3 regions of the Leucobacter komagatae genome follow, and region 1 is predicted to be linked to each of the others. Evidence: predicted binding sites of a transcription regulator. Region 1 holds the regulator's gene; each other region holds the start of a gene.

Region 1 (7,374 bases):
GACGGCAATGAGCACCCACATCATGATGCCGCTGCGGTTCGCGGCGACCCACGCGCCCAGGGTGCCTGCGAGCAGCCCGAGCGGAACGAGCGCCGTCGCGAGGCCGAGGAAGAACGCACCGGTTCGCGAGAAGAGCTCCCTGGGGCTGTGGAACGCGTAGGCGAAGAACGCCGGCAGCACCATCACGGAGCACGGGCTCAGGAGCGCGAGCGTACCGCCAAGGAAGGCACCGAGCAGACTCAGATCCATTCGCGGAGGCTACTTCGTCGCGGCTGCGACTGCGGCGTCGAGCTGCTGGCGGAACGTCTCCACCGGCTGCGCACCCGACATGACCTGACCGCAACCCGTCGTCGCAAAGAACGGCACACCCGTCACGCCGATCGACTGCGCTTCGGCCGTATCCTTGCGCACGGCGTCCTCGAACTTGCCGCTCTCGACAGCTTCTGTGAACGCAGGAATGTCGGCGACGCCAACGCCCTTCGCGAGGGTGACGAGCGCGGCAACGGTGAGCTCACCGTTCGCGTCCATCGCGCTCTCGGGCGCGTGGTAGACCGCGTCGTAGAACTCGAAGTATTTGCCCTGGTCGCCAGCGGCCCGGGCCGCGGCGGCGATGAGGATCGAGTTCTCGCCACCGACAAGCGCCGCGTCATGAATCTCGAGCCTGACCTTGCCGGTCTCGACGTACTCCTCGATCAAGACCGGGAGCGTGTCGCGCGAGAAGGAGCCGCAGTAGGGGCACCGGAAGTCGGTCCACTCGTGCAGCACGACGGGAGCGTCAATGTCGCCGAGCGCGCGCGGGTCTTCCGGGTCGAGTCGGTCAACCACGGGGCACGACGCCGCGTCTGCATCGCTCCCGTCACCGGTTTGGGAGCCGTTTGCGCCCTGCGTGGTGTTCTTATCGCCCTCGGGTGCAGAGGTACCCCCGAACCCCTGAGCGCCGAGCGCCGCGACAAGCAGGAGCGACACGGCGGCGAGGATGACCGTCGCGAGCCGCATCCGGCGGTAGCGACGTTCGAGCGTTGGGCGGTCGAGAGATTCAATCGGCTGCGGCATGCCTACGAGCCTAACGATGTTTCCCGGGAGATTTGGTGTGCAACAGTTTGGGCGCGAACAACCGGCCCGCCCACACATTCACTCAGGGAGCGGCTATACCGTCCCCGCAGCACCAAAGTCTGCGATCGCGGCGATGACCGTCGAGGTCTCGGCTTCCGTTCCGGCCGTGATGCGCACGTGCCCTGGGATACCGAGGTCTCGGACGAGGATGCCTTGGGCGCGCAGACGTTCGAACACGGCCGACGGGTCGGCGAAGCCCCCAACGAGCAGGAAGTTCGCGCCCGAGTCGTGCACCGTGTACCCGAGTTCGACGAGGGCGTCGCGCAGCCTGTCGCGCTGAGCGCGAATCGCGTCAACGGTCGCGAGCATGGCACCGGCGTGCTTCACCGCCGTGGTCGCCGCGGCCTGCGTGAGTGCAGACAGGTGGTAGGGCAGGCGTACGAGGCGGAGCGCGTCGACGATCGCACGATCGGCGGCGAGGTACCCAACCCTTACGCCCGCGAACGCGAACGCCTTGCTCATCGTGCGACTCACGATGAGGCGGTGCCTCCCCTCGAGCAGCGAAATGGCGGACTCGGATTCGGTGTCGAACTCCTTGTAGGCCTCGTCGACGATCAGAATGCCGTCGAAGGCGTCGTACGCGGCGCGCACCGTGTCGAGCGACATCGGGGTACCCGTCGGGTTGTTTGGCGCGCACAGCACGACGATGTCGGGCCGGTGCTCGGCGATGGCCGCGACCACGAGCTCGGGCGTCACCGCATAGTTGAGGTCGCGGGGCACGCCGATCCAGCCGGTATCCGTGCCGTCGGCGAGGAGCGGGTACATGGAGTAGGTCGGGGTGAAGCTCATGAGCGATCGCCCGGGGCCACCGAATGCCTGCAAGATCTGCTGGAGGACCTCGTTCGAACCGTTCGCAGCCCACACCTGTTCAGGGGCGAGACCGTAACCGAGGTACCCAGCGAGTGCTTCTCTGAGTTCCATGAACTCGCGGTCGGGGTACCTGTTGACGTTGCGAAGCGCGTCGGCAAGGGCCGCCGTCGCGTCGGCGATGAATGCTTCGGGGAGCGGATGCGTGTTCTCGTTCACATTGAGACTCACGGGGACCGCAGCCTGCGGCGCACCGTACGGGGACTTGCCAACGAGATTGTCACGGAGAGGAAGATCGCTCAATTCAGCCACACGACAAGTCTAGTCAGCGGAGCATCCCGGATGCGTACCGGGCGACCAAAGCCGACCTAGAGTTCTGACGCGGGGAAGGTCAGGTCGTTGCCCTCGAACCGCAGCGGAACCGCAATCGCATCACCGGCCTGCAGGTCAGACGCCTGCATCTGGTTGAGGCGCTGAATCTCAGCGACGACGTCGCGGGGGTCAGCGGTCGGCTCGAGGTCTGAAGCAATACTCCAGAGCGAATCACCCGACTGGGCAACGATGTACGGGAACTCTTGCGTGCTCTGGGAGCCGTTCGCGATCGCGCCAGGGGCAGCGATCGCCGCGACGACACCGAGCACCCCGGCGACAAGCACGGTAGCGAGGCCGCCGAAGACAACACGGCCGCGGCGCGTGAGCCGGAGCCGGGTGGAAGCAGACGATCGAGTGGCAGGCTCGTGGGCGCGGGTCGCATCAGTGCGGGGGCCGAACGTCGTCACGGTTGCTGTTGCAGTCATGAGGATTTCCTCTCTCGAGAGTGTTCGAACGAATTCGCTCGATTCGAACATCTTTTTCGAATATATCTTCGAGTCTTCGAAACCGCAACCCCGGACTTCGAACCAATATCACGCGAATCCGCGCGACACTCGAACGAATGTTTGCCTCGCCTCGAATATCCGGGCTAGGGTTTCGAACAGTGAGATCACCCAATCAGTGACCACCGACATTCACGCGGGCCGAGGTGAAAACACGCGAACATCACCCGCGAAACGGGCCCCACCACATTCGAGAGGACGAGCAATGAGCGAACTTGCCTCGGCGCCGCAGAAGCCGTTGACAGAGAAGCAACAGGCGATCCTCGAGTTCATTGCCCGCTCCGTTGAGACGCGCGGATACCCGCCGAGCATGCGCGAGATCGGCGACGCCGTCGGGCTCTCCTCACTCTCTAGCGTGACCCACCAACTGAGCCGACTCGAGCTTGGCGGATACATTCGGCGCGACCCCAACAGGCCCCGCGCCCTTGAAATCCTCGTTGAGCTTGCCGTCACGAGCAGCGCCGTCGCAGACGCGCAGGCAACGCAGGCGCAGGAGACCGCGTACGTACCACTCGTGGGGCAGATCGCCGCGGGCGTACCCATCACGGCAGACCAGCAGGTCGAGGAGGTTGTGCCACTTCCCCGCCAGCTGGTCGGCGACGGCCAACTCTTTATGCTGAAGGTCGTGGGCGACTCCATGATTGATGCCGCGATCTGCGACGGCGACTTCGTCGTGGTCAGGCAGCAGCGCGAGGCAGACAATGGTGACATTGTCGCGGCCATGCTCGAGGGCGAAGCAACTGTGAAGGTGTTCCGCCGCCGCGACGGCCACACCTGGCTCCTCCCCCGCAACAGCGCGTTCGAGCCCATCCTTGGCGACCACGCCGAGGTGCTCGGCAAGGTCGTCGCGGTCTTCCGCTCGGTCTAACTCGCGCCCCACAGCCCCGCCGACAGCAACAGCACGGCGGCACCGAAACTCCAGCAGCCCACCCAGGCCAGCCTCAAATCCATGAGGCGCCCAGGGTGGGCTGTTTTGATGTTCAGCACATGAGCTTGATTTATTGGACGGAGTCTATTTAACTGGTCGCATGCGTTTCCACCCCGCGCCTTCCCGTTCGACAGCGTCCCCCGAATTCAGCGCCGCGCCCAGTTTTGTCGTCGCAGGGCTCTCACCCAACCTGGTCACCTACTCCGCGGGGCTCGCACTCCAGCAGGAGGCAGCGGCGAGGCTTGAGGCCGGCGTGGACACCGGCACCGTGCTCGCGCTCGAACACGAGCCAGTCTTCACAGCCGGAAGACGAGCAGAGCGCAACGAGTACCCGAGCGACGGCACCCCCGTTGTTCCGGTGAACCGGGGCGGGCGGGTCACTTGGCACGGGCCGGGTCAGCTCGTCGTCTACCCGGTGATTCGCCTCACTCACGGATTCGGCGGAGCTGACCTCGTGCACGCGCTTGAGCGGGCGCTCATCGCCACCGCTGCCGAGTTCGGTGTCTCAGGCAACCTCATTGAGGGCCGCACCGGTGTGTGGGCGCTGCCCGCCGCGCCGGGACCTCTGGTGCCCGCCAAGTTCGCACAGATCGGAATCCATGTCGGTAGGCGAATCGTGAGCCACGGGCTCGCACTCAACTGCAACAACGATCTCTCGCCGTTCGACACGTTCACCCCGTGCGGCATCACCGATGCTGGCGTGGCCTCGCTCACCCAGCTCGCGGGCCGCACAATCACGCCTGCAGATGCGCTCCCCGCGCTACAGGTACACCTGGCCCCCGTTCTCGAGAGGTTTGCCGCATGACCGTCAAGATTCTGCCTTCAACCGGGGAACGCCCCGAGCCCGAGGAGCGGCGGCTGCTGCGGGTCGAAGCGAAGAACGCCGCCACACCGATCGAGCGAAAGCCCGAGTGGATCAAGACTCGCGCACGCACCGGGCCCGAATACCGCGCCGTGCAGCAGCTCGTGAAGTCGGAAGGCCTGCACACCGTCTGCGCGGAAGCGGGGTGCCCGAACATCTACGAGTGCTGGGAGGACCGCGAGGCCACCTTCCTCATCGGCGGGTCGATCTGCACGCGCCGATGTGATTTCTGCCAAATCACGTCAGGGAAGCCACTCCCCCTGGACCGCGACGAGCCGCGACGGGTCGCCGAGTCCGTGCGCACAATGGGTCTCCGCTACGCAACGATCACAGGGGTCACCCGTGACGACCTGCCTGACACTGGTGCGTGGCTGTACGCCGAGACAATTCGCCAGATCCACGCGCTAAACCCTGGCGCCGGTGTTGAAGTCCTCGCTGACGACCTCGGCGGGCGACCGGAAGACCTTGAGCAGGTGTTCGAAGCATCGCCCGAGGTGTTCGCGCACAACCTTGAGACGGTGCCCCGCATCTTCCGGCGGATCAGGCCAGGGTTCCGCTACGAGCGCTCACTTGGGGTGCTCGAGCGGGCCCGCGCCGCGGGAATGATCACGAAGTCAAACCTCATTCTCGGCATGGGCGAGACTAGCGCCGAGATCAGCTCGACGATGCGCGAACTTCGCGACGCGGGCTGCGATATCCTCACCCTCACCCAGTACCTCCGGCCGTCGAAGCTGCACCACCCGGTCGAACGTTGGGTTCGCCCGGAAGAGTTCGTTGACCTCACGAAAGAGGCTGAGGGGTTGGGCTTCAGCGGGGTGCTTGCGGGCCCGCTCGTGCGTTCTTCTTACCGGGCGGGCAGGCTGTGGGCTCAGGCAATGACCCGAAAAGGCAACGCGATCCCCGCGCAACTGCGGCACTTGGAGAAAGCAGCAGAGACCGCGGACCTGGCTTCGACGTTCCCGCAGGCCGTCGCGACCCTGTAGCTCAGCGGCGGCATCGGGCAGCGACGGCCACAGGGTGCGACGCCTACCGCGCAGGCAGCAGGTCGAGGTCAGCGAGCACGGCGAGCACCTGTTCGTGCCTGTTGAACGTGTACAGGTGAATCGAGGGCGCCCCACCCTCGAGCAGCTCCCGCGCGAGGCCGATCGTGTGTTCGACACCGAGCTCGGGCGCATACCCGCCAGCCTCCTCGAGCGCGCGTTCCAGGGCGGGAGGCGCGGGGCGGCCCGCGAGCGACGCGACCTTCCGAAGCTGCCCGCTTGTCGAGACAGGCATGAGCCCAGGCAGCAGCGGCATGCCGAGCCCAGCTTCCCGAGCGGCATCCGCGAACGAAAGGTACTCGTCTGCCTCGAAGAAGAGCTGCGTGATCGCGAACTGCGCGCCCGCGGCCTCCTTCGCGAGCAACCAGTCGATGTCGGCGGAGCGCCCCCGCGAGAGCGGGTGCCCGTTCGGGTACGCCGCAACGGCTGTTCGCCCCACGCTTGTGAAAGCCGGCCGCTCGGCCCGCGCCTCCGCGATCAGCTCGGTGAGTTCGAGCGCGCTGAGCGACCCCGCGACCTCGGGAGCCGACTCGTCGAGGCCCTGCGGCGGGTCTCCGCGCAGGGCGAGGAAGTCGTGGATCCCGGCATCCATGATCCGGTGAATCGTGTCGCGGATCGCCTCGCGCGACTCGCGCACCGTCGTGAGGTGGGCGAGCGGCAGCGCGTCGGTGTGGTCGCGGAGGTACGCGAGCAGGTCGAGCGACGCATCGCGGTTCGAGCCGTTCGCCCCGTAGGTCACCGAGATGAAGTCGGGGCCGACGGCAGAGAGGTGCTGCACCGAGTTGCCGAGCGCGAGCGCCGCGGCCCCCGACCGTGCCGGGAAGACCTCGAATGAGAAGCGGGCGCGCGTGGGCGCACTACCCGTCAAGAGCGTCGCGTTCACACCCCACCCCCGAGTACCTGAGCCGGGCCGGCGAGCTCAGCGGTCGCGAGCTCGGTGCCGCGCACGCGGGCAGCGATCTTCGCGAACGCGACCTCGCGCGCGTGGTCTGGCGAGCCGTGGCGCGGCTTCTCATCGATGAGGTACGGCGAGAAGCCACAGTCGTCGGTGGAGCCCAGCAGCTCGGGCGGCACGAATCTGGCGGCCCGCACGAGCTGGTCGCGCACCTCCTCGGCGGTCTCGAGTTTGGGATGCGTCGGGTTGGTGACGCCGAGCAGCACGCGCGGCGCGGCCCGCCCCGCCGCGCTGAGTGCCGCAAGCTCCCTCCCGACGAGCCGAGCGACGCGATCGGGATCCTTCTCCGACGCCGCCTGCACGAGGAAGTAGCCGGCCTCGATCTGGAAGAGCTCGGGCAGCAACTCCGCGTAGTCGACGTCGGCGCTGTGCGCCGAGTCGTTGTCGTTCCCTGGGCAGGTGTGCACCCCGACGGCAGACCGCTCGGCGTCAGTCAGCTCGCCGAGCACCCGGTTGAGGAGCTCGATGAAGCGGCCGAGCGCTCGGGGGCCGGCCCACGGCGCGCGCACGTCGCGACGCAGCGCAAGCCTGCCCTCGGTGAAGTCGATCGATACGCGGCTTGCCCCGGCGACGAAACACCGCCGGATATCCTCCGCGCAGCCGGCAACGACGTCGTCGAGGAAAGCCTCGCGGGTGTAGTCGGCGAGCCCGGCCTCTGGGAACGTCAGCGACAGCATCGACGGTGAGATCACCGCCTGCTTGAGCGGGAGCGAGGTGGTTGCGCGTGCGCGCGCAACGTCGTCGGCTGCCCAGCCGAGGAACCGGAATGGAGCCGACGCGAGCGTCGGCACCAC
Region 2 (7,374 bases), 1.7 Mb from region 1:
GCGCGCCGGCCCACACGAGCACGAGCAGCAGAATCCCCTTCGATGGCGGGAGCGCGAGCAGCGCGATCGGGGTGTACGTGCCCGCGATCAAGAGGAAGATGTTCGCGTGGTCGAGCCTGCGGAACAGCTGCTTCGTCTCGGGCTTCCAATTGATGCGGTGGTACAGCGCCGAGACGCCGAAGAGCAGCATGCTTGTGAGCATGAAGACCGCGGACGCCCACTTCGCGAGCGCACCGTGCGCGAGGGCGATGAGCACGATGCCGCCAGCGACCGCGATCGGGAAGGTGCCGGCGTGGATCCACCCTCGCCAGAGCGGCTTGACCTCTGCCTGAGCGCTTTCGCCCTCGGGCTCGCCGCCGTGCTCAGCTTTGTGGTCGAGCGCGTCGTCGAGCAGCGGGAGCGCGAAGCGGTCGCTGTCGGCCTGGTTGGCATCGGAACCGGTCATGCCCCGAGTGTATGTTCTCGACAGAACTGCCCGGGCATATGTGTAGAGCTTCCCCAGGTTTCCGCGAGAGCGCCTGGGTAAATACCCGGGAGCAGCGTGCCACGAATCGCTAGACTACCCAGGTGAGTTCCCAGCCCAAACCGCCGCGCACAGGCCTGCTGTACCGCCTGTACCAGCAGCGGCTGCGCCGAGAGATCGTGGACGCTCGGGTGCCGCACCACGTGGCAGTCATTGTCGACGGAAACCGGCGGTGGGCGAAGCAGCGGCTGCAGGAGCGGGCCTCATTCGGGCACCGCGCCGGCGCGCGGAAGGTTCCCGAGTTTCTTGGCTGGTGCGAGAACGCGGGCGTGAAGGTCGTGACGCTGTACCTGCTTTCTGCCGACAACCTTGGCGCGCGCGGCAGTGACGAACTCAAAGACCTGTTTGGCATCATTGGGGAGCTCGCGACAGAGCTCGCCCGCAACCCGGAGTGGCGGGTGCAGCACGTCGGCTCGTGCGATGGCCTCGCCCCCGAGCTTGCCGAATCGCTCGCCGCCGCTGAGGAGCGCACCCGAGGCAACACGGGCCTGCACGTCAACCTCGCCGTCGGCTACGGCGGGCGCAGCGAGATCGCGGCGGCCGTGCGCAGCGTGATCGAGGCGCACCAGGAAGCGGGCGGCACGCTCGAAAACCTCGCTGAGACGCTCACCCCCGACAAGATCGGCGAGCATCTGTGGACGCGCGGGCAGGCTGATCCTGATCTCGTCATTCGCACGTCTGGCGAGCAGCGCATCTCGGATTTCATGATCTGGCAGTCCGCGCACTCCGAGTTCTACTTCGTTGAGGCGCTGTACCCCGATCTTCGCGAGGTCGACTTCCTCCGCGCGATCCGCGACTACTCGTCAAGGCAGCGGCGGCTCGGGGGCTAAGCTGCTGCCGCTCTCGCCGACTGCCCGGTAACCTGGGCGCATGACGATTGAGACAGTGCTTCGCGCCGACTCCATGCTCACGCCGGCCGGAACGGTGGCGCCGGCTGAACTCGCGTTCGACGAGACTGGCCGCATCACCTACGCCGGGGCCCCGCGCCCTGAGAGCGTCGTGACCCACGACCTCGCCGGTCACGCGCTCATGCCGGGCCTCACGAACGGCCACACTCACTCGGCGATGACCCTGCAGCGGGGCGTCTCCGACGACGAGAGCTTCATGCAGTGGCTCGCGACGGTGCAGGGCATCGAGCAGCGACTCACTCACGACGACCTCGTGGCGGGTCTCGAGCTCGCACTGCTCGAGATGATCGAGACCGGCACGGTGGCGTTTGCCGACATGTACTACTGGGACGAGGCGCTCATCGAACGGGTGCGCTCTGCGGGGATGCGCGTGTTCGCGGCGCTCGCCTGCAGCGCGACCGACCACGTTGCCTACCCGACGGTATCGCCGATGACCGGCGCCGAGGTGCTCGACGAGGTCGAGCGGCTCGCAGCGCACTACCGGGAAGACCCGCTCGTGCGTGTCGGCTTCGGGCCGCACGCGCCGTACACCTGCACCCCCGAGTTCCTGCGCGAGGTGCGTTCGCGCGCGCTCGCCGGTGGCATCCCGATCCACACCCACGTCTCGGAGTCGGCGGCGGAGGTCGCGCAGATCCGTGAGCAGTACGGGAAGACGCCGGGGGAGCACCTCGCGTCGCTCGACTTCTTCGACGCCGACGTACACGCGGCGCACTGCGTGCACCTCACCGCCGGCGAGATCTCGACCTTTGCCGAGACCGGCACCTCAATTAGCCACAACCCGGTCTCGAACCTCAAGCTCGGGAACGGCATCGCGCCGTTCCCCGAGATGATCGGCGCGGGCCTCGAGCTTGCGATCGGCACCGACTCGGTCGCGAGCAACAACTCGCTCGACCTGTTCGAAGAGCTGAAGCACGCCACGATCCTGCACCGCGGCGCCCGCCAGGATGCGGCGGCGGTGCTCGGGCCCCAGGTGCTCGACATTGCGACCCGCGGCGGGGCCGCCGCGATCGGGTTCCCCGAGTCCGGTGCGCTCGCCGCCGGGAAGTTCGCCGACGTCGTCGCGGTGGATCTCCGGGGCACCGCCGCCGCTCCGCTCGCCCCCGAATCGCTCGTCGCGCACCTCGTGTACGGCGCGACCGGGCGCGACGTGCGCCACGTGTTCATTGGCGGCAGGCACGTCTACGCGGACGGTGAGCACCTCACGCTCGACGCTGACGCGGTCAAGGCGCGGGCGCGCGAGGCGCGGGCCAGGCTCGTCGCCTAGGCGGGGCGGTGGCCGATTCAGGTTGTGGGCTTGGGCGGCTTGATCGGGTCGGGCGTATTGCTCTGTCGGTGCGGCGCCGGGCGGCTACGCGATGACGCTGCGGTCGAACGCGTCGATGCTAATGCCCTGCGCGAGCACCTGCTTCGACCACTCCTTGGCGGAGTGCAGACTGTGGTCGCGATAGTTGCCGCAGCTCTCTGCCGTCGTACCGGGGACGTCGTCCCACTCGACCCGCTCGACAAGGTCGGTGAGCGAGGACTTGATGGCCTCCGCTACCTCGGACGAGGTCGGCTCGCCCCACACGATCATGTGGAAGCCAGTGCGGCACCCGAACGGCGAGATGTCGATGAGGCCATCGAACCGCGTGCGCAGCAGGGCCGCGATCGTGTGCTCGATCGTGTGGAGGCCCGCCGTCGGAATCTCGCCCTCGTTGGGCTGCACGAGGCGGATATCAAAGTTTGAGATCGCGTCGCCCTTTGGGCCGTGCTCAACGCCAATGAGCCTGACATATGGCGCGAGCACCTTCGTGTGATCCAGGGCGAAACTCTCAACTGCGGCAAGCTCTACGTCACTCATGCCGCCAGTGTAGCCGCGCGTTCACTGCTCGCGGCCGAATGTGACGCGTCGCTACGCCCGGGGCTTGCGGCCCATCCGCCCCGCCCGCCCCCAAATACTCGATTCCACTTCAAATACCCCGGGCATTTGGGGTGTTGAGGAAAATTTGAGGGGGAGTGGGAGTGGGAGTGGGAGGGGGAGTGGGAGTGGGCGCAGAAGAGCCCCGCCTGCCCAAACATGGGCGACGGGGCTCGGGTGCGGGGCGCGGCGCGGGGTCGTTCAGCTGAACGCTAGGCCGCTCAGCTGAACGCTAGGCCGCGCGGCTCAGTGCGATGCGCGCGGACGCGCCCTCGGACTGTACCGCCACGTTCCAGCCAGCGCTGTCGAGTCGGGCGAGGTCGCGTCGCGCGTCAGCGAGAGTGTCGGTCTCCACGACGTACAGCGTGCGGCCCGCGCTGCGGTACACCGAACGGTGCTGTGCCCACTCGGGAATCCGCATCTTCGCGTCCTCACCAAGCGAGTGGTAGGGGGTGCGGGGAGCGGGCCGGATCGGGGTGATGTTCTGGGTATGCATATGAATAGGTCCTTTCGAAGCCGCACCATCATCGTGATGTGCGGCGGTAATGAGCTCGCTGTGCTGAGTGCAGACACCGTGCGTGCTTGGCCTCGTATGAGGCGTGGATCCAACTGGATCAGGTGAGCTGCTGCGCACTTCGCTGGAATGAAGATTGGCCCTGCACTGGACGAAATCGCGGTCGCTTGCAAGCTCTGTTGAATATTATAGAACAAGTCTTCGAAAAACACCAGCGTTGGTTCGAACGTGCGTGTCGGGCGCGGGTGGGGCCGCGAATCTTGCCGCACGGTAGCCTTGACAGTGACAGGTCGCGGCGGTGCGCCCAAGAGTCGCGCACGCGGCCGAACGGGATGGCCCCACCGCATCACGGCTCCAACGGCGCCAACCCGCACTATCGCCCGGCCACCCAGTCACCCAGACTTTGAGGAGATTTCATGACCGAGAGCCGCACCCTGCTTGTATTCGCGCACGGCGACGAGGCGTCAGCGTTCGCCGACGTGCCGCACCTGGTGACGGGCGTCGGCAAGATCAACGCCGCGGTCTCGCTCGCGGAGGCGCTGCGCGCGGGCGATGTGGAGCGGGTCATCGTGCTTGGCACCGCCGGCGTCGTTGGCGAGGGGGAGGATCGGCTCTCGCTCGACACCGTCTACCAGGTGACGGCGCTCGTGCAGCACGACTTTTCGCTGCCCTCGGAGGCGGTCGAGCCCTCGGGTGACGTGCTGCTCGCGGAGACGGCCACGATGGCTACCGGTGACCAGTTCGTGAAGGACGACGCGCAGCGCACCCACATCGCTGGCCTTGGGGCCCAGCTCGTCGATATGGAGGGCTACGCGTACGCGACGCTCTGCGCGCGGTTCGGCGTGCCGCTGCAGGTGTTTAAGGTGCCGTCGGACTTTGCCGACAGCTCGACCACGGACGCGGAGTGGGATGAGATCGTGTTTGCGAAGAGCCGCCAGCTGCGCGCGTTCTGGGAGGACCGCCTGCGCTAAACCGTTCGAGCGCTCAAGAGCGACCCGTCACTAGCGGCTTCTCCGGGCCTCGCCGGACCTTGCCACCTGCCGGGCCTCGGCGACCGGTGTGGCGGCTGCGGCCAGCCGACGGAGCTGCACTTGGAGCGCGCCGCACCTCCGGCACCGGACGTAGCTGACGACGCCCTCGGACGTTGGGTGGCTCGAATCGATGCGCCACGCATGCGTGTGTGGGCGGGATGCGATGGGTGCCTGGGGTGCGGTGGCGAGTGCTGTGGTGCTCATAAGACAAGCGTGATGTAATGCCCTTATGCATCTCAACCCTTACGGAACGTACGCGGTGCAGCTTGCGGCATCGCTCGCCAACGACTGGCCCCACGATCGTGACGGAATCGAGGAGCGCACCCGCGAGTTCGGCATGACCATGCGCTTCGCCCGCCACGACGATGATCATGCCGGGGTGCGCGCGGTCATCGACGAGTGGCTGCGCGTGGTGGACGCAGCCGACCCCGAGCGGCGAGCCGAGATTCTCAACCGCCAGATGGCCGACGCCGCCGCCTTTCCGCAGCTCGTCAACCACGACGGCGAGGGCTGGCACCTGCACTACCGCGACGACAGGGAGTCGCTGCCGGGCGTGCTCCGGTCGGTGATCCCTGTCGGCACCGCGCTGCACCTGACGACCCGCGGCGTCACGCGGCTCGGCCGATGCGAGGCGGCGCCGTGCGAAAACGTTGTCGTCGACGTGACGAGGAACGGGCGGCAGCGGTTCTGCTCAGTGCGGTGCGCAAACCGTGCCGCGGTGCGCCGCCACCGCGCCCGGGCGTGAGCCGGACGGGAAGCTACCACGAAGCCGGTCGGCCGCCGTCGGTCGCTGCGTTGTCGCCGGAAAGCCACCGGAGCCAGCTCATGCCCGGGTCTCGCTCGAGGATCAGCGCGCGCACGAGGAGAGTGAGCGGGATCGCGAGGATCGCGCCGAGCGGCCCAATGATGAACGTCCAGAAGAGCACGGAGACGAAGCTAAGCGTGAGGCTCAGGCTGACGGCGTCACTCACGAACTTGGGTTGGATGAGCACCTGCAGCAGCACGTTCGCGACGGCGTAGACGGCGATCACGGCGAGCATGAGCGGCCAGCCGCCGACGACGAGCGCGAGGACCGCGGGCGGGACGAGGCCGAGCACGAAACCAATGTTCGGCACGAAGTTGGTGACGAACGACAGGATCGCCCAGACGAGCGGCGCCGGGACCCCGAGGGCCCAGAGCGCGAGGCCGTCGACGACCGCGACGAGGAGGCCGAACGCGGCGTTCACGACGTAGTAGCGGCGCACGTTGCTGTTGAACTCGGCGAACCGCCGCACCCGCGGAGCTGCGGACGGCCCGAACTCTCGCGTCGCCTTCGCGAACCTGCCCGCGTCTGCCGCCATGAAGATGGCGTAGGCGAAGATGAAGAACAGTGCCGTGACGATCCCAAGGATGCTGCTTCCGAGCGAGGTCGCGTACTGCACGATCGTCGACGGCGTGAGTACCGAGGTGATCGCGTCGGTGAACTGGTCGCTCAGCCCCAGTGACGTGAAGAACTCGAACAGGTTGTCGGCAGTCTGACGCAGGTCGGCGCTGTACGCGATGACGAGCTGCGTGAACTCCGCCGTGGCGAAGGCGAGCATGCCGGCGAGCACGAGCAAGATCGCCCACGACAGCCCGACGACGAGCGTCGTCGAGATCCAGCTTGGCCAGCCCCGCCGATCGAGCGGGCGCCTGATCGGGTTGCAGATGATCACGATGACCGCCGCGAGTGCGAGCGGGCCGATCACCTCTCGTGCGAAGGAGACGCCGGCGAGTACGACGACGGACGCCGCGAGCCCGAGCAGCACCACGAGCGAGGGGGGCATCGTGCTCCGAGCAGTGGGCGGTGACTCGGCATTCTCCATGGGCCTAGCGTAGTCGACGCGGCGCTACGACCACTTGGGCCGCGGGGGCTCCCAAGCGCTGATTTTTGTGAAGAGCTCCTCAGGTTCCGTCGCGACGATGAGGGCGGCGCGTGCCTCTGGCTTTGAGAATCCGGCGTCGACCATCGCATCGATCGCGCCGATGAGTGGCTGCCAGTAGCCGTCGATGTCGTACAGCGCGACGGGCTTGGTGTGGATGCCGAGCGTCACCCAGGTCCAGACCTCGAAGATCTCCTCGAGCGTGCCGGGGCCGCCGGGCAGCGCGACGAACGCGTCGGTGAGCTCTGCCATCCGGCGCTTGCGCTCAGGCATTGTGGCGACGACTTCGAGGCGGGTGAGCCCGGTGTGGCCGGTCTCGCCGTCAAGGAGGGCCTCGGTGATGACGCCGAACGCGCTGCCACCCGACTCGAGCACGGCGTCCGCGACGGTGCCCATGAGCCCGACCTTGCCGCCGCCGTACACGAGGTCAATACCGGCCTCGCCCATCGCGTTGCCGAACGCCCGCGCGCCCGAGGCGAACGAGGGCGAATTGCCAAACGCAGAGCCCGTGAACACGGCGAGGCGCTGCGGCGGCCTTGCGGCGGTGGCCAGCGCCGGAAACACCTGCTCGGTGTTGAGGGGCGCCATCGCGGGGTTCTC
Region 3 (7,374 bases), 1.0 Mb from region 1:
GTGCGGTCACGTGATCAGGCTGCTGCCCTCACACCACCGCGACCAAAATCTGGCCTTTCGCAAACAATTGAATCATGGTTCAATTGTTTGCGAAAGGCCCGAAGCGAACGAACTCTTCGGCAACGCCTGACAACAACGTCGTTGATCAAGGAGGATCGATGGATCTCAGCAGCATGCTCGAAAGCACCGCACGGAAGTTCCCGCAGAAGGAGGCGCTCGTCGCGGGCGACCGCCGCTACACCTACACCGATCTTGTCGAGCAGTCTCGGCGCGCGGCGCGCGTCTTCCGCGACGCCGGCCTGTCCCGCGGAGCATACGTTCCCGTCGTCGCCTTCAACACGCCGGGCTTTGTGTTCGCGGCGTTCGGGCTGTGGCGGGCGGCGATGGCGCTCGCGCCCGTGAACCACAAGCTCACCGCCCCCGAGCTCCGCTTCCTCGTCACGCACAGCGGCGCGGAGGTTGGCGTCGTCGACGCGACGCTCCTCGAGACCGCCCGGGCGGCGGCACCCGGGGTGCGCTGGCTCGTCACGGAGGCCGCGAACTTCCCCGACATCGAGGTGGATCCCCGAGACGACTTCGACGCGCTCCTCGCAGCGGCAGACCCCTGGGACGGGGAGCCCGTAAGCGAGACCGAGGTCGCCCAGCTGCTCTACACCTCGGGCACGACGAGCGACCCCAAGGGCTGCCTGCACTCCCACCGCGGCATCACCACGGTCGCCGCCTACTGCGCGATCAGCGGCGGCCTGCAGGCTACCGACAGGTTTCTCATCGCTATGCCGATCTGGCACTCCTCACCACTCAACAATTGGTTCATGCCGATGATGATGCTCGGCGGCACCGTCGTGCTGCTTCGCGAGTACCACCCGATCGAGTTTCTCCGCACCATTGAGCGCGAGCGGACGACCGCGTTCTTCGGCCCAGCGATCGCCTACCTCGCGCCGCTCCAAGCAGCGAAGGCCGCCGGCCTCGAGTGGGATGCGTTCGACCTGTCGAGCGCACGGCTGTGGCTCGCAGGCGGCGCCCCCATCGGCCAGGAGACCATGCAGACCATGCGGGCGGCGTACCCCTCGGGCGGCTTCCAGCAGGTGTACGGCATGAGCGAGATGGGGCCAGTCGGCGCGACACTTCTTCCCGCTGACCAGGAGCGGAAGGCCGGCTCAATCGGGCACGCCGGCATGCCAGGGGTCGACCTCCGAGTGGTCACCCGCGAGGGGCGAGACGCGCTGCCGGGCGAGACCGGCGAGATTTGGCTGCGCTCAGACACCCGCATGATTGGCTACCTCGGCAACCCGGAGGCGACCGCGAAGGCCTTCGAGGGCGAGTGGTACAAGTCAGGTGACCTCGCCAGGCTCGACGAAGACGGGTACCTGTTCATCGCCGACCGCATCAACGACATGATCATCTCCGGTGGCGAAAACGTGTACACGCTCGAGGTCGAGAACGCCGCGCGCGAGCACCCGGGCGTCGCCGATATCGCGGTCGTCTCGAGGCCCCACCCCGAGTGGGGCGAGACCGTGGTCGCGGTTGTCGTCGCGAGCGATGCGGGCGCGCCCGAGCTCGAGGAGTTCCGGGCATTCCTGGGTCAGCGACTCGCGCGCTACAAGGTGCCGCGCGACGTGGTCACCGTCGACGTGCTACCCCGGAACCCGTCGGGCAAGGTGCTCAAGCATCGCCTCCGCGAACTTGTTCGGGAGGGCGCCGGGACAGCGTAGCCGGGCGGCGTCCGCTGGGCACCGGGCCGGGGCTGGGGGCCTGCTGCGCCGAGCCCCCAGGCCAGGGCGCTCTGGGCCCGCCGATCCTGATCGTCAGAATAGGGTCGGCGCCGGTGCGCCCGGCACCGCGTCCCACAGGGGCAATGCGTTGGGGTCCGAACGGTGCTCCGGCAACGCCCCTCCCGTGCTCGGCAGCTGCCGCGCGCCCCGCACCCCGGCCGCGGCGATCGGCGGGTAGGGATCTCGGCTGCGCCGGGCGCTGCCGGAGAACTCGAGACCGTGCTTGCGGATCAGCGGCCGGATCCGCGCGGCGAGTTCAAGCCTGTAGGCCTGAGTTGCCTTGCTGGAAGCGCCGGGGTAGAGCCTGCGGTACGCGGGCACGAGGTCTGGATACTCGCGACCAAGCCACGCGAAGAACCAGGGCTTTACGGCCGATCGGAGGTGCAGCGCGCCGTACATGACTGAGCGCGCGCCCGCCTCCCGGATATCGCTGAGCAGCGCGTCAAGGTGGGCGTAGCCATCCGTCAGGTGCGGAAGCACCGGCATGACGAACACATCAACCTCAAGCCCCGCCTTTCGGGCCGCAGCAACGGTGTCGAGGCGGGCCCTCGTGGTGGGGGTGCCGGGCTCGATCGACTGCTGCAGCGCGTTGTCCCCGACCGCGATCGACATGGCGAGCTCGACGGGTACCCGCTTCGACGCCTCGGCGAGCTGCGGGAGGTCACGACGCAGCAGCGTCCCCTTGGTGAGAATCGAGATCGGGGTATGGCGCGCTGCGAGCGCCTCAATGATGCCGGGCAGTAGCGCGTACCGGCCCTCCGCTCGCTGATACGGGTCGGTGTTCGTGCCGAGGGCGACCATCTCGCGCCGCCAGGAGGGCCTCGCGAGTTCTCGGGCAAGGACCTCGGCGACGTTGACCTTCACAACGATCTGCGAGTCAAAGTCGGTGCCGGCGTCGAAGTCGAGGTACCTGTGCGAGCCGCGCGCGAAACAGTACACGCAGGCGTGCGAGCAGCCGCGATACGGGTTGATCGTCCAGGAGAATGGCATTGACGACCCCTCGGGCACCCGGTTCAGGGCGCTCTTCGCCAGCACCTCGTGGAACACCATGCCCGCAAACTCGGGCGCTCGCGTCGTGCGGAGGTGGCCGGGCATCGCGGCGACCTCCGCGACCTCGAGCCCCGGGAGAGCCGTCGTCGAGACCGACTCTGCCGAGGCCAGGCCCGCGGAAACCGCCGCGCTCTGCCCGCTCCACCTCATGCCCCTATTCGAACATATGTTCGAATAAAACACAAGCGGGCGCGCTGATCGAACAGTGCCCCGGTCAGCCCCCCTCCCTCGCCCCCAAATTCTCCGGTGCACATCAAATACCGCGGGAATTTGATGTGCTGGGGAACATTTGGGGGTGAGGGGCGGGCGGCCGGGCGAAGGGCCAGCCGGGCGAAGGGCCAGCCGGGCGCCGCGGGCGGGGAGAAAGCCGGGCCTATGGCTGGGGGCGGCGTCTCCCGCGAATCGCGCGCAGCGCCCACAGGATCGCGACCAAGTCGACGACCTCCTGCATCCAGGCGCCAACGATCGCCGGCAAGAACCCGAAGGCGGCGACGAGCATCAGGCCGACGCTGACCGCGATCCCGAGCCAGATGCTTTCGAGCGCGATGCGCACGGTGTCTTTGCCGATCCGCACCGCCTGGCCGACCCCATCAAACCTGTCGAACCGGTTCACCACGTCGGCGGACTCGCTCGCGGCCGTCGACCCCCTCGCGCCCATCGCGAAGCCCACATCGGCAGCCGCAAGCACCGGGGCGTCGTTAAGGCCGTCGCCGACCATGATGAGTGGGCGCGGCTGCAGTTCGCTCGCGATCCTAACCTTGTCGGCCGGGGTGCACTCCGCGTACACCTCGTCGATGCCTGCCTGCGCTGCCATCGCATTTGCGGTCGCGGGAACATCGCCCGTCACCATCGCAAACCGCTCGAGCCCGAGCTCGCGCAGCTCGCGGAGCACCTGCGGGGCCTCGGGCCGCAGCTCATCGCGCATGATGAGGGTGCCGAGAAACCGGTCGTCGAGCGCGACGTAGATCGCGAGTTCGCCTGCAGCGAGGGTGGTGAGCTCGAGATCTGCAGCGGCCTTCGCGACCCAGCTCGGCTTCCCCACCCGCACGGTCCCGTCGGCAACGACGGCCTCGACACCATTGGTTGCGCTCTCCTCGGCCGACTGTACCGGCAACAGCGCAATGCCTCGCGCCTTCACGGTCTCAACTACGGCGCTCGCGAGCACGTGTGACGAGTACACCTCAGCGCTCGCGGCGAGCTGAAGCAGATACTCCTCGTCGACTCCGGCGGCAGGCCGCACCTCGCGGGGCTCGGGCTTGCCCGTCGTGAGCGTCCCAGTCTTGTCGAAGGCCGCCGAGCGCACCTTCGCGAGTTGTTCAAGCGTGCCACCGCCCTTCACAATCAATCCACTCTTGGCAGCGCGGCTCATGCCGCCGAGGAACGCCACCGGCGCCGCGATGAGCAGCGGGCACGGGGTTGCGACGACGAGCACCTCGGCGAACCGGACCGGATCCCCGCTCACGAACCAGGCGACGCCTGCGATCACGAGCGCGACGACGGTGAAGGGGAGCGCGTAGCGGTCTGCGAGCCGCACCGTCTTTGCCCGGCTGCTCTGCGCCTGCTCAACGAGATCAACAATCTGCTGGTACTTGCTGTCTTTCGACGTCGCGGCGGCGCGCATGGTGATCGCGGTGGATCCGTTCACGACACCGCTCGCGATCCGTTCATCGCGAGCGCGCAGCACGGGAAGGCTCTCACCCGTAAGCGACGACTCATCGAACTCGGCGGAATCGATGAGCAGGATCGCGTCCACGGGTACGAGCTCGCCCGGCCGCACGAGCAGGTGGTCGCCAACGCTGATCTCGTTCACGGCGACGGTCTCGGTGCGCTCTTCGGCCGCGGCCGCGGGGGGCTCTGCCGCGGCTGCCGGCGCCGCGGGCGCGGCCGGTGCGGGCGCGGTGAGGAGCCTGGTAGCCTGCTGCGGGGCACGCTTGAGCAGCGCTGTCAGCTCTTGCTTCGAGCGGTTCTCGGCGTAGTCTTCGAGAGCTTCGCCTCCCGTGATCATGAGCACAACGACGAGGGCCGCCCAGGGCTCGCCAACGCTCACGGCGGCAACGATCGCAATCACGGCGAGGATGTCGAGGCCCGCGTGACCGCGCATCAGCTGCCTGACCATCTCGTACGCCTGCCAGACGGCGATGCACAGAGCATAGCCCCCGACGATCCACGGAGCGATACCGCGCGCTGGCGTCGCGAGCATCACGAGCCCGACGACGCCCGCGACGATCGTCAGCACGACTGCTGGGTAGGCCTTCGCACCACGCAGAATGAGGTTCATAGCCCCATCCTGCTACTCCCTAGCAAGCGAGGGCAACATGCGTGTGTGAAGTATTTGGCCCCGAAGCTGCCGCGGCCTCGCGAGGCGAGCCCGCGGGCCCTACTGACCGCGTGGGATGAGCCGCTGCAGCTGGGTGACGTGCGCCGGGGTGAGCTCTTCAAGCGTCTTCACCTCGAGCAGCTTCATCGTGCGCACGATCTGGTCGGAGAGGATCGTGATCATGCGATCCACCCCCTCGCGACCGCCCGCCATGAGGCCGTACAGGTACGCTCGCCCGACAAGCGTGAACTTCGCGCCCATTGCGATCGAGGCAACGATGTCTGCACCGTTCATAATGCCGGTGTCGATCGCGATCTCGGTGTGGTGCCCCACCTCGCGCGCGACCTCCGGTAGCAGGTGGAACGGGATCGGCGCGCGATCAAGCTGGCGCCCGCCGTGGTTCGACAGGATGATGCCGTCGACTCCGAGGTCGACGAGCTTCTTCGAATCCTCGAGGTTTTGCACGCCCTTCACGACGAGCTTGCCAGGCCACATCGAACGGATCACGTCGAGGTCCTCGAACGAGATCGAGGGGTCCATCGCCGAGTCGAGCAGCTCACCGACGGTGCCGCCCGTGGAGGAGAGCGAAGCGAACTCAAGCTTCTGTGTCGTGAGGAAATCCCACCACCACCAGGGGCGCGGGATCGCGTTCGCAATCGTGCCGAGCGAGAGCTGCGGCGGGATCGAGAAGCCGTTGCGGGCGTCGCGCAGTCGCGCGCCGGCAACCGGCGTATCGACGGTGAACATCAGGGTGTCGAACCCCGCCGCCGCCGCGCGCTCAACGAGGCCGTAGGAGATCTCGCGCTGCCGCATGACGTACAGCTGGAACCAGTTGCGACCGTTCGGGTTCGTCGCCTTCACATCCTCGATCGATGTGGTGCCGAGCGTCGACAGCGTGAACGGGATCCCTGCCGCGGCGGCTGCGCCAGCCCCGGCAATCTCGCCCTCGGTCTGCATGAGCCTCGTGAACCCCGTCGGCGCGATGCCGAACGGCATTGCGGACTCGCCGCCGAAGATCTGCGCGCGAGTGTCGACCGTCGAGACATCCCGCAGGATCGAGGGATGGAACTCGATGTCCTCAAAGGCCTGACGCGCACGGCTCAGCGAAAGCTCGCCCTCGGCTGAGCCGTCGGTGTAGTCGAACGCAGCTTTGGGGGTGCGGCGCTTCGCGATGCGCTGCAGATCATAGATCGTCAGCGCGCCGTCGAGGCGGCGCTTCTTTCCGTTGAGCTCAGGCTTCTTGAACTTCATGAGATCGAGGATCTCGCTGGGGCGAGGGAACTGTCGCTGGACCACTTGACGCCGCCTTTCTACTGTCGAAACGAGTTGGGGTTAGATGCGGCCGGCAGCCCGCAACTCCACCCACCCAGCACCACCAGGGAACACCCACCGATCACGCGACGCCTCCAGCATCTCAGCACCCGTCCCCGGCAACACCGGAGCAACATAACTCCCGCTCACCACCCGCGCCGGCTCAACAAAATGCTCATGCAAATGATCCACAAACTCAACCCGCTTCCACCCAATCTCCCCCGTGAGCGCAGCGTAGTCAAAGAACGAATAGTGCTGCACCAACTCGCACAGCCCCACACCACCAGCATGCGGACACACCGGCACACCAAACTTCTTCGCCATCACCAGAATCGCAAGATTCTCATTCACCCCAGCAACCCGCGTCGAGTCCAACTGCAACACGTCAAGCGACCCAGCCTGCAACATCTGCTTAAAGATGATCCGGTTCATCACCGCCTCACCTGTCGCCACCTTGATCGGCGCCACACTACGGCGAATCTCAGCGTGCCCCAGCACGTCATCAGTGCTCGTGGGCTCCTCAATCCAGAACGGATCAAACTCGGCAAGCGCGTTCGTCCACGCGATCGCCTCATCGACCTCCCACCGCTGATTCGCATCAATCGAGATCCGGACCTCGGGCCCCACAGCCTCGCGCGCGAGCCGCATCCGCCGCACGTCGTCCTCCAGGCTCGTCCCAACCTTCAACTTGATCATGTCGTACCCGGCCGCAACCGCCTCCTTCGACAAGCGCACAAGCTTCTCGTCGGAATACCCCAGCCAGCCAGGCGTCGTCGTGTACGCGGGATGCCCATTCGCGGCAAGCTCCGCCAACCGCTCAGCCTTCCCGGCCTCACCCGCACGCAGAATCTCAAGCGCCTCCTCAGGAGTCAACGCGTTCTGAATGTGCGTGAAATCAATCGCCGAAACAATCTCCTCGGGACT

The links. The regulator LexA, encoded in region 1, represses DNA repair genes until DNA is damaged. The targets are predictions, from matches to a motif close to TCGAACANNTGTTCGA.
Region 2: FB468_RS13330 (phosphorylase family protein) is a predicted target of LexA. The motif match lies at 4,032-4,047, and genes of this name have one in related genera.
Region 3: FB468_RS10360 (Rv2578c family radical SAM protein) is a predicted target of LexA. The motif match lies at 2,981-2,996, and genes of this name have one in related genera.

Annotation. Positions count from the first base shown of each region.
Region 1 is NZ_VFON01000001.1:1,232,412-1,239,785, forward strand. It holds gene FB468_RS05710 (cytochrome c biogenesis CcdA family protein) at 1-249, opposite strand, end outside; gene FB468_RS05715 (DsbA family protein) at 259-1,053, opposite strand; gene FB468_RS05720 (histidinol-phosphate transaminase) at 1,147-2,232, opposite strand; gene FB468_RS05725 (LysM peptidoglycan-binding domain-containing protein) at 2,289-2,717, opposite strand; gene lexA (transcriptional repressor LexA) at 3,001-3,663, shown strand; gene lipB (lipoyl(octanoyl) transferase LipB) at 3,824-4,528, shown strand; gene lipA (lipoyl synthase) at 4,525-5,568, shown strand; gene FB468_RS05745 (methylenetetrahydrofolate reductase) at 5,612-6,508, opposite strand; gene FB468_RS05750 (uroporphyrinogen decarboxylase/cobalamine-independent methonine synthase family protein) at 6,505-7,374, opposite strand, start outside.
Region 2 is NZ_VFON01000001.1:2,935,453-2,942,826, forward strand. It holds gene trhA (PAQR family membrane homeostasis protein TrhA) at 1-445, opposite strand, end outside; gene FB468_RS13310 (isoprenyl transferase) at 568-1,353, shown strand; gene FB468_RS13315 (amidohydrolase family protein) at 1,394-2,695, shown strand; gene FB468_RS13320 (S-ribosylhomocysteine lyase) at 2,780-3,271, opposite strand; gene FB468_RS13325 (hypothetical protein) at 3,561-3,824, opposite strand; gene FB468_RS13330 (phosphorylase family protein) at 4,259-4,813, shown strand; gene FB468_RS13340 (CGNR zinc finger domain-containing protein) at 5,103-5,618, shown strand; gene FB468_RS13345 (AI-2E family transporter) at 5,632-6,717, opposite strand; gene FB468_RS17445 (TIGR00730 family Rossman fold protein) at 6,742-7,374, opposite strand, start outside.
Region 3 is NZ_VFON01000001.1:2,264,563-2,271,936, forward strand. It holds gene FB468_RS10355 (class I adenylate-forming enzyme family protein) at 159-1,712, shown strand; gene FB468_RS10360 (Rv2578c family radical SAM protein) at 1,806-2,972, opposite strand; gene FB468_RS10365 (heavy metal translocating P-type ATPase) at 3,196-5,100, opposite strand; gene FB468_RS10370 (alpha-hydroxy acid oxidase) at 5,200-6,435, opposite strand; gene FB468_RS10375 (enolase C-terminal domain-like protein) at 6,472-7,374, opposite strand, start outside.